3 regions of the Agarivorans sp. QJM3NY_29 genome follow, and region 2 is predicted to be linked to each of the others. Evidence: predicted binding sites of a transcription regulator. Region 2 holds the regulator's gene; each other region holds the start of a gene.
What was found. The regulator sigma-54, encoded in region 2, starts transcription at its own class of promoters, with help from an activator protein. The targets are predictions, from matches to a motif close to GTTGGCACGNNNNTNGNNT.
Positions count from the first base shown of each region.

Region 1: ACRRS0_RS17835 (Npun_F0296 family exosortase-dependent surface protein) is a predicted target of sigma-54. The motif match lies at 1,626-1,644, and genes of this name have one in related genera.
Region 3: ACRRS0_RS03285 (THxN family PEP-CTERM protein) is a predicted target of sigma-54. The motif match lies at 2,197-2,215, and genes of this name have one in related genera.

Region 1 is NZ_CP194036.2:3,944,234-3,947,866, reverse strand. It holds gene ACRRS0_RS17840 (alkaline phosphatase) at 1-650, shown strand, start outside; gene ACRRS0_RS17835 (Npun_F0296 family exosortase-dependent surface protein) at 820-1,548, opposite strand; gene ACRRS0_RS17830 (methyl-accepting chemotaxis protein) at 3,478-3,633, shown strand, end outside.
Region 2 is NZ_CP194036.2:4,219,802-4,223,434, reverse strand. It holds gene rapZ (RNase adapter RapZ) at 1-198, opposite strand, end outside; gene ptsN (PTS IIA-like nitrogen regulatory protein PtsN) at 225-668, opposite strand; gene hpf (ribosome hibernation promoting factor) at 677-964, opposite strand; gene ACRRS0_RS19060 (RNA polymerase factor sigma-54) at 991-2,496, opposite strand; gene lptB (LPS export ABC transporter ATP-binding protein) at 2,548-3,273, opposite strand; gene lptA (lipopolysaccharide transport periplasmic protein LptA) at 3,270-3,633, opposite strand, start outside.
Region 3 is NZ_CP194036.2:724,795-728,427, reverse strand. It holds gene prsT (XrtA/PEP-CTERM system TPR-repeat protein PrsT) at 1-81, shown strand, start outside; gene ACRRS0_RS03290 (PEP-CTERM/exosortase system-associated acyltransferase) at 112-1,074, opposite strand; gene ACRRS0_RS03285 (THxN family PEP-CTERM protein) at 1,242-2,150, opposite strand; gene ACRRS0_RS03280 (ThiF family adenylyltransferase) at 2,346-3,206, opposite strand; gene ACRRS0_RS03275 (S1 family peptidase) at 3,326-3,633, shown strand, end outside.

The DNA of each region.
Region 1 (3,633 bases), 280 kb from region 2:
AAATGATCAAATTCGATGAAGCGGTCAATTCAGTTTATGAGTGGGCGAAAGGTCGTGAAGATACCTTGATCATTGTGACCGCAGACCACGAAACAGGTTCGTTCGGTTTCAGCTATTCTTCAAATGACTTACCAAAACCAGAAAAACGTACTGGCGAAGCATTTCAAAAACGCGATTATGCGCCTAACTTCAACTTTGGTAAGTTTGATATTTTAGACGGTTTGTATAATCAGAAAATGAGTTATGCAGATATGCTTGCTCAGTTCGACAAATTGGATAAAGCGCAACAAACTCCAGATCATTTAGCTGAAATTGTGAACGCAAATAGTGATTTTTCGATTACCTCTGAGCAAGCAGCTCATGTGATGGCAACCAAGCCAAATCCATACTATAAAAAAATGCATAGCTACTTATCTGCGAATGATGTGCCTGCTATTAATGACTTCGACGCGTTCTTCCCTTATAACGACCGCGGTAACGTATTAGCGCGCCAACATGCGACGGGCCAAAATACGGTTTGGGGTACGGGCACGCATACTCATACTCCGGTCAATGTTTTTGCGTGGGGACCGTTAAAAGAAATCATTCCGGTTTCTCGAATTATGCACCACTCTGAATTGGGTCAATATATTAAAGATATGGTGAAATAGTCGGCGGTTTTCACGCTAATATTTACACGATGTTCTTGTCAAACGGTGCTAAGCAAAGGTTTAGCACCGTTTTTACATTTATAAATAAGAATTAGTTTATGGAGAATGCGCAGTGACCGAACCGCCAGCACTGTTCGGATTATCCTTTAGGTATCAGAGCCCAAAGGCTCTATCGAGCGTGTTCAGTTCGCTGCCTGCACCTAGTCTGACGAATCATCAATAGTAACAACCCCAAGCCGATTAACCAGCTGCTTTTGGGCTCAGGTACGCTGACCGCCGCTAATGTTAAACCAGTAATGCGCTCGCGCTGGATGCTGGTTGTGTGATTATCGGTTTCGAAGTTTCGGCCAAAGAACTCGATTGAGACTATTTTATCAGCCTCTGTTTCTGCAAATAAATTGACATAGCCATAAGGCTCGCGTTTATTTCCGCTCACTCTCGTTGGGCTGCCGTAGTGCTCGGGTTCCAATACGGCTGCATCTAAAATTTGGTGAGTGGCAAACATTAAGTTTTCAGACTTGGTGGTAATACGCAATTGATTACCACTATCACCTGCGCTCCACCAAAAACCAAAATACCCGACGGCTTGGTCAAAACTTAATTTTACAGCGCTGTTATTCGGAATAAATAGGTATTTCCCTTCGCCAAATGCCCCCCCATAAACCCCAAATTTGTGGATCTTCGCGGTGCCTTTATTTACCGAGTAATAGCCAAAATCGGCTTGGTAACCCTTGGCTAGGCTGTTGTTCGATAGTAGGTCAAAATCTTCGGTGAGGGTTAATCCGCTCACTTGAGAGCTTTGAATGCCTGGTTTTTCGATACTGTAGATAACGCCTGCCTGGCTGGCTAATGAAGTGAATACTGTTGTTAGAATGCTTGAACAGAGTGTGAATTGCATGAGTATTTTGTGAAAATTTGATACCTTGACTGGATCGCGCTAGCGTTGGTGGTTTTAGGTGCTGTTGATTACCGAGTAATCCAGTTTCATGCCAGTTTTATTATATTTTTATTTTTCAATTACTTATCGCTTAGTTCTTATTGAAATAGAATACATTTCTCGAAATGCAAACTAGGTATTCGCTTTTTGCAAATTCGATTATTCTTTTGATAGTTCAAGGGGGAAGTACAGTTTGTGGGAGAGGGACTCGTTATTGACTTGACGGTGCTCTCTTGGTCACTGAATCGTTTATTTAATTGATGATTTGTATTTGTTAGCTTTATGACAGGAAGGAATCATAGAATAATTATTGTTCCTGATGATTTGTGAGTTTAAATTGGCTTGTACAAGGATAATATTGTATTAGTTGTTTGGTTATATATATGAACCACAACTAATACATGCAGTTCTACTTTAGAAAACGGCATTATATAAGTGTCTATTTTTAATGGGTTTTTGCCTGATTTGTGTTGCGGAAATCTACTTTTGTATATAGAATTGTTTTTATATTATTATCGCTAAGCAAAGCTTTAAAAATACCAGCCAATTAGATTTAAATACATCCGCAGGTTGTGCCTATAAAAATTTAATTACATGTTTAAAAATAACGTATGGGGCTTAGATGAGTCAGTTAACTAGCTTAAGTCATCAGTGTACACTGTGACATCTACCTTATGCCATCGTTCATCCGCTTGAAGGCATAAGTAAGCACTGCTATTTGCCGCGCACGACCCTGTTCCCTCCGAGAATGCAGTATCGGGTTGTTTGTGATCGGGATAATCATTGTAAACAACTCTCAAGGCTGGTCTGGCAATCGACCACTTAGTTCAGTTCAACTGGGGGAGCAATGGTCAACAAGAGGTGAGTGTTGCAGGCTATTTTAGATGAAGCAGCAAAGCTAGCGATTAATGCTTTTGATTCCTCACGCATTATGTCGGTGATATAAAAAAGCAACTGGCCAATGCTTAGATGGCCGTCAAGCTCCAATCAAGCGCTAAGATTTATCTCGCTCTGATGCTTAAACCAGATCGACAGCTATACCTTGTCGAAGAGTGTTTTCCGCTAGGCTTATATTCTTAGCAGAAGCCAGATACCAATACTTATTCCCAAGCGTTTTCTTGTCGCTGCGTGAACAGAGAACTCTCAGTAACCCTTCGAGTAAATCTGAGGGTGGTTTATTCGCATCGATGATGCGCCTGTGGGGACTTATTCGAATCGAACCATCGCTGCATTAGGCTTGGTATTCGTTGCGATGCGCTAAAATTATTTGTATATGCTGGCATTCAGGTGCGCATAAAAATAGCTCTAAATGGCTAGTAGCGGTTTCACATCGATAGGTGTCAGTTATTCGAGACAGCTCCCTTCAATTAGTTTTTATCAATTGGTGGAGCGGTATTTACTAAATGCTATTTTTAAATGAGTCGAGAATATATCGGACTCAAATAACGGCACTGGTCTATTGAATGCGATTTTGTATTGTAAAATATTGTTCTTTCTGGAATTGAACACTGTAGTCAACTCTATGCAAAGTTTAAATCCTCTGCAGCTGCCATATGGAATAGTGTTTTAATCTAGAATATATATTCTAGCGGTCTAATATATGGCATTTGTCTTATTCTAGGTATTTTGCTTATTCACAAAAAAATCACACCGGAAAAGTAAATGACTTCCCTCTGCCTTCATTGAGAGAAATTTATTAAAGGTTTTGCTTCTAAGCCCTTAAAAATCATCTAATATATATATAAACGATAAACGAGAGGGTAAGCAGAAGTGCTACAATAATTAATCTTTTATTTCTATCTCCCATCTAAGTCATATATTCATCCCGGCCAAGTTAGGTCGAGATATTGACTGTTTTCTGATTTGTGAAGTGATACATAGAGAGCTTATATGAACAAATTTAAACTTCAAATTGTTGGCACGCTCAGTGCCATTATCCTCATCATCGTAGTGCTGCTATCGAGTCTAAGTTTTAATTCTTTCAGAACAGAAAGTATTTATTTACATGAAGAATTACTTCGTGAAAGAACGATCACTGTTGAGACT
Region 2 (3,633 bases):
GGGTGAGGGTTCATCAGGTAAATTTCGCACATCAATGCTAATGGCGACTTTGGTGTACTGTCTTTTTAGGTGTTCAATTAAAGGACGCCATAATACGACTGGTAAATTGTCGACACAGTAATAACCTAAATCTTCTAATACTCGTAGTGCGACCGTTTTACCTGAACCGGAGCGCCCGCTAACGATAATCAGTTCCATGATAACCCCTAATAACGATTAGAGTCTTAGGCTATCATGATCGTGTATAATTCGTCATCACTTTGTGCTGTACGAAGTTGTTTGCATATTTGCTTATCGTTAAGTTTTTCAGCAACTTGAGCGAGAGTATTTAGATGTTGTTGACATTGGTCTTCGGGAACCAGTAAGGCAAATATTAAATCAACGGCTTGATTGTCAATGGCGTCAAAGGAAATCGCCGGAGTACAGCGTAATAATACTGCGGTCGCATGGTATTGATTGCCTATTCTACCGTGAGGGATCGCGATGCCTTGGCCAATGCCAGTACTGCCCATGCGTTCACGATTTAATAAACTTTCAAATATACTTTTAGATGTGGTGTCGAGTTGCTTCGCAACTAGTTCACTGATCAATTCCAATGCTCGTTTTTTTGACGAACATTGGACTGCACTTTGGGTGCAGTCCAAGCTTAGTACTTTATCTATTTGCATTACTATGACTAATGTTTGGTGAGTTTTTCTTTATGCTTAATGACTTGGCGATCGAGCTTATCGATGAGGCTATCGATGGCCGCGTACATATCAGCGTGTTCTGAAGTGGCGAATAATTCACCACCATTTAGGTGTATAGTGGCTTCGGCAATCTGATTCAGTTTTTCGACATTGAGAATAACATGGACATTATTAATTTGGTCGAATCGTCGTTGTAGCTTAGTAAACTTAGTGTGGACATATTCTCTCAAAGACTCAGTGATTTCTACGTGGTGTCCAGTAAGGTTAATTTGCATAGATGTCGTCCCCTTTATAGTGGCCTTTAAATAAGGCTCTTACGTTGGTTAGAAGGTGGAATAGCCAATGACTCACGATATTTAGCTATCGTACGCCTAGCCACCTTGATGCCTTGATCTGCCAAAATATCAGCGATTTTACTATCGCTGAGTGGTTTACTGGTATTCTCGGCAGCAACCAGTTTCTTAATTAATGCACGAATGGCTGTTGAGGAGCATTCTCCTCCACCATCGGTAGCCACATGGCTAGAGAAAAAGTATTTGAGTTCGAAGATCCCGCGAGGGGTATGCATGAATTTTTGAGTCGTGACCCTAGAGATCGTGGATTCATGCATTTCAACCGCTTCGGCAACATCATTCAATACCATCGGTTTCATGGCTTCTTCACCATATTCAAAGAAAGCTTGTTGGTGATGCACGATGCAATTAGAGACTTTCAGTAGGGTTTCGTTACGGCTTTCAATACTCTTGATGAACCATTTTGCTTCTTGCAGATGGCTGCGAATAAACTGGGTATCGTTGGCGTTGGTCGAGGTTTTAGTCATCGATGCATAATGTGAATTGATGCGTAGTTTTGGCATCGCGTCAGGATTGAGTTCAACCACCCAGCGACCTTGACGTTTAATCACCGAGACATCGGGAATTACGTATTGGGCTTGATTTGGTTCGACGGCATTACCAGGTCTTGGCTCTAAGGTGTGAATCAGCCGCATCACTTCGCGTAGCTGCTCCTCTTTTAACTTGGTTTTACGGGCCAATAAACGAAAATCTCGATTTGCTAATACGTCAATATGATTCGATACGATGTCTTTCGCTTCATTCAGCCAAGGTGTTTGTTCGCTGAAACGACTTAATTGGATGAGTAAGCATTCCTGTAGAGAGCGGGCAGCAATACCAACTGGATCGAAGTGCTGAATACGTTTAAGTACTGCTTCAATTTCATCTAACTCGACATCTAAATCATTATTTTCAATCGAACGTAGTCCCTCAAGTAATTGCTCACAATCTTGGGTCAGGTAACCTGATTGGTCGACTGCGTCGATGATGGCGAGGGCGATCGCTTGGTCTATTTCACTAAAAGGCGTGAGGCGCATTTGCCAGAGCAAGTGATCTTGTAAGGAGTCAACGGTTTCACCTTGAAACAACATGTCGTTGTCATCACTGCTGCTACCGGATGAAGAGCTGGCAGGAGCCGAACTCGCGCTGTAAATGTCATCCCAAGTTGAGTCAACCGGAAGATCGTCTGCGACGGTATCTTGACTAATGGCATCGCCAGTTTCCATCTGGCTGCTATCGATCTCCGTTTGGCTATTGTTTGCATCACTATTTTGCTCGCTGGCTGATTTAAATTCAGCCGAGTCTGCGTCATTTGCTTGCGCTTCATCTGCTTCTAGCAGAGGATTACTCTCCAAAGCTTCTTGGATTTCCTGCTGCAGATCCAGCGTCGAAAGCTGGAGTAAGCGTATGGCCTGTTGTAACTGGGGGGTCATGGTTAATTGCTGACCAAGACGCAACTGCAAAGATGCTTTCATTAATTACCGCTGTTCCTTCTTTTTATTATCGCGTTTGAGGACATACTTTAACTATAGCTTGAATTGTTCACCGAGATAAACTCGTTTCACATGCTCATTTTTAAGTATCTCCTCAGGTTTTCCTGAGGCTATCAGTTCGCCTTGGCTAACGATATAGGCGTGCTCACAAACATCTAGTGTTTCTCTTACATTGTGGTCGGTGATCAATACACCCAGACCGCGATCACGAAGATGTTCAATGATTTTTTTTATATCGATAACAGAAATAGGATCCACGCCTGCGAAGGGTTCGTCAAGCAAAATAAACTTAGGTGCGGCAGCTAGAGCGCGGGCAATTTCTACTCGGCGACGTTCACCGCCCGACAGACTCATGCCTAAATTCTTGCGAATATGACCAATATGAAACTCTTCAAGTAAGTCATCGAGCGCGCCCATTTGTTGTTGTTTATCGAGGTCTTTACGTGTTTCTAAGACCGCTAAAATATTCTTTTCTACCGAGAGGCGACGAAAGATAGATGCTTCTTGCGGTAGGTAACCTATGCCTTTGCGAGCCCGGGTATGCATGGCGGTACTTGACAGATCTTCGTTGTCAATTAGGATCCGCCCTTGGTCCCTTGGGACTAAACCAACCACCATATAAAAAGTGGTGGTTTTTCCAGCGCCATTGGGCCCTAATAAACCGACAATTTTTCCAGTTTCAACATTGAGACTCACGTTTTTAACGACCTTGCGCCCCTTGTAACTTTTGGCAAGGTTTTCTGCAATTAAGGTACTCATGGTTGAGGCGTGGCCTTGGGGGCAACTTTGTTGAGTTGTTGGGGTAAGAAAATGGTGGTCACCCGATTGTTTTGGTCGCCCTGAGCAACCATTTCTTGTTTGTTAATGCTGTATTTAATCATTTGACCTTTGACTAAGCTTTCTTCTTGCTTCAGCAGTGCATTGTTAGTAAGCGTAAGCGTTTGAGTCTTCAAATCGTAACGCACTTCGTTCGCCTCTGCTTCAATGGGCTTACCATTATCTAAGAGCTGATAGAAGGTGGCTGGTTTGCCTTTTGCTATCATCACTTCGCTGCCTTTTTGCTCACTTCCGATAACGCTCAGTTCTTCGGCGCGCATTTTTATCGAGCCTTGAGTCACG
Region 3 (3,633 bases), 1.6 Mb from region 2:
AGAACCTTGTTGAATAGTTTAATCGATCTCGATCCGGCCTTGCTGAATAAAAAAGCTGAGCTAGAAGCTCAGCTAAAATAACCATCTGACCAATGGTGAGAAAGCTTGCAGTTATTGCGGTAGGTACAAGCCCTTCGCAGGAGAATAAACAAAACCTTTTCTCATCATTAGGCTATTGTCTGATTTTGGTTTTGCTTTGAAGTTTGATGAATACATTTTTTTAATGTATTCATCATCATCATCATTTTTTCTGGCGGCCAGACAACCCTTGGCTACTTCTTTGTCAATATTCATCATCAGTTTTTGAAAACCAACCGGCAAGCTTCGCATCAGCATCGACGCACTAATATAGTAAGGCGCTCGCACACCATGGTAGTCGATAGCGGCCCCGAGCTGCTCAAACTTGATCCCTAAAAAGCTCATACTGCGTGCTAAACGAGGTTCCATCATGACAAACGCATGATGTGTGCCGGAGCGTACTGCAAGCGAAGCTATCGACAAATATAAACCTATCGCCAAAAATGGAAAACAGCGTAGCTCTTCTTCTGAGTAGGTTTGTTCATTAATGGCACCCGCTGCCGCGCCTTCAAAATTATCCGCTTTACGACGACGAAACTGAGGTCGTACCGCTAAACGAGAGATCTCACATATTTCTGAGCGTTCAAATTGATCCGGATGGAATTTCGCGCCTTCAATTGCCTGCGCGCAGTATTTCTCGATAGGAAGTAATTCATCTTTATGACTTGGGGATACAATCCGCACACAACCTGCAAAATCCGCACTGGGTTTGTGTTGGATCAAACAGAACCGAGAATATTCATCAAACTCATCTTGCTCCATCCCATCGTCTCGAATTGGCTCAAAGTTTAGTTCTTCACAATAAACGTCATGACGGATCCTAAACGCTTCATGCACGATATCGGGACGATAAGCAACCACAGGACGCAGATACTCGGCAAAATGTTGAGCAATTAACTTTGCTTCTCGTTTCACTAGCAGTGAAATACCACTTCTCACCATCGGCCCAATCACCGGATAGCTTGCCAAATTTTTTATGTATTTATTACGAATCATAAGGCACTCTCAAAGCTTTCGATCTAAAGCAACCCACTCACTCGCCAGAGTTAAAAGCAGCTAAATAATATCAATGACAAGGACTCAAAAACAAAAAAGCGCAGTACAGGGCTGCGCTTTTAATATCAACTAATGACGCTAACTCTTAGCGACGTTTTTATTAAGCCTTAAGCACGGCGGCGCAAACCAGCCAAACCTAATAAACCTAAACCAAATATAGCTAAGGTACCAGGTTCTGTCACTTCTCTGGCTGAGATAGCAAATGCAGCTTCAAGAGTATTGGTATCATCTTCTTCAGTTAAGAAACCAATACAGGTTTTACCTTCTGGACAATCGACATTCTCAACGAATGTTAGACCTAACAAACGAGTTGTTAAGGTGTATTCATAATCGTCTAAGCCGTCTACAGGGATGGTGAAGCTATTGCTTAAGAAAATCGCATCACCTTCCTGAGTGAAAGAAACACTGTCGTCTAATACAATGGTAAATAAATCGGCACAACCAGCCTCATTGATACCAACTGCACCATCTAAAGTGTCGCCATATTCACATACGCCGCCAGTAGGGTGGTTGTAGGTTTCTTCAAATTGAATTTCAAATTGTAGCGTTGGTCCAGCCGTTGGAGGCAACACCACTGGAGATGTTGGGCCTAAAAACAAACCATCGAATAAGGTCGCCGATACCAAAGTATCACCCGTTACTCCCCAGTTTTCATGGGTTAAACCTGTACCTTCAGAGAAAGCTAGAGCACCAACACCATTCACTACACTGGTGGTTACCGAGCCAGTTTTAGCATCGTCAACGATTAAAGAGCTTTGCAATTCGTTAGGGTTAACCTCTTTATAAGGTTGGCCCCAAGCCAATGTTTTAGGAAGCTCACCAGCAAAGAGTGTATCAAAGTCATCTAAGGTAGCACCTGAAGCGTTAATCCCTGTTGCGTCGCCAGCTTCTGAGACATAATCAGTGCCGAAACCCGCGTCGTTTAAGTAATCCCAATCCGTGATTAAAACAGCATTTGCCGAAAGGCTTGAAACACCTAAAGCTAATGCCATACCAGTCAATTTTAATTTATTCATATTGCCCGTCCATTTGGTCATCGCAGAGTTAAATACAAGTATATCAATGCAACTCAAATGCCAACTTAAAAAACAATTAGAAAACAATAATTTAAATAAAATGACATCCGTTTTCATGAGCGATATGTAAAATTTACTGACACCTCTAATCAAGCAACGACTCCCACTATATTTCAGCGAATAGTTGCTAAGTCCTCAATTTAAAACCACTTTTTTCGCAATCTTAAACACCAACCGTTGCAAAGGGTTCCGATTGCCCATTGGCCGCCAGGTTTTTTTAAAACGATTCCGGTAAGCATCAAAATGTAAACCATGGGGTGCGGTGACTAAATCACCTCGTTTTAAAAGGATTTTTAATACATAAGTCGCCGCCACGCCAGCACACAACTTCACTGCCATCGGCGTCGACGGTCCTTTCTTCGCGTGAAAATCGGCCTTACTTGGATCGACTAAATAAGGGCGCTGCAACATTGCGGGAGACAAACCAATTAAAAACTTAATATATTGCTCATTTTCATCTTGGCAGTCTTCAAAACGGAAATACTCTTCGTAATTCATACCACCAGGCATGAAACACAAAAATGCACAGCCCATACCGAGGGGGGCAGCGGTCACCAAAGGGATGTTTTTCTCTAGGCACTTCTGAAAAACTAACTTACGTGCCGATAGGGCAAAAAAATCGAGGCTATCAACATAAACATCCACCCCCTCTAAAAACTGGTCAACATTATGCTCAAATACACCCTCAGGAAAACTACAGATCTCGGCTTCGGGATTAATATCTAGGCAAACACTTTCCATCACCTTAACTTTATCTTGCCCAACGGTAGACATGAATGCGCCCGCTTGGCGGTTAAAGTTATGCACTTCATATTCATCAAAATCTGAAATATTAAATTTACCGACACCTAAACGCGCCAAGGTAACAATATGTTCGCTCCCCACCCCACCGGCCCCAGCGATGGCCACCCGCTTCCCGCGTAATAGTTGCTGTTCATCGTCGGTAAGCCACCCTATGTTGCGCGAAAATGCATCTTCGTAATTGAAACTCATCATTATTCATCCCTGTTATAACGTTTTTATCACAACACTTTATTTGATGTTCTTTTCATACTAGCTTGCCCTAGCCTAGAGTAAAAATTAATATGAGGCAGCATTTCAAGGAATAACTCTATATGCGGCTCATTCCAGTCATCGTAAGTCTTATCATCTTGGCGCTATACAGTAGCACCGCATCAAGCCAACTTGCCGATACCATTGAGCAGATCAAGCCCTCGGTGGTCGGCGTGGGAACGTTCAACAAATTAAACTCACCAAGAGCCACCTTACGTGGTACCGGATTTGCCGTTAGCGGCAATGTCATCGCGACCAATGCCCATGTCATTCCCAAAACCTTAAATCAACAACAAAAAGAACGCTTAGTGGTATTTGTTGGCCAAGGTCGGTCTCCCCAACTAAGGTACGCAACCTTGCTGGCAAGTAA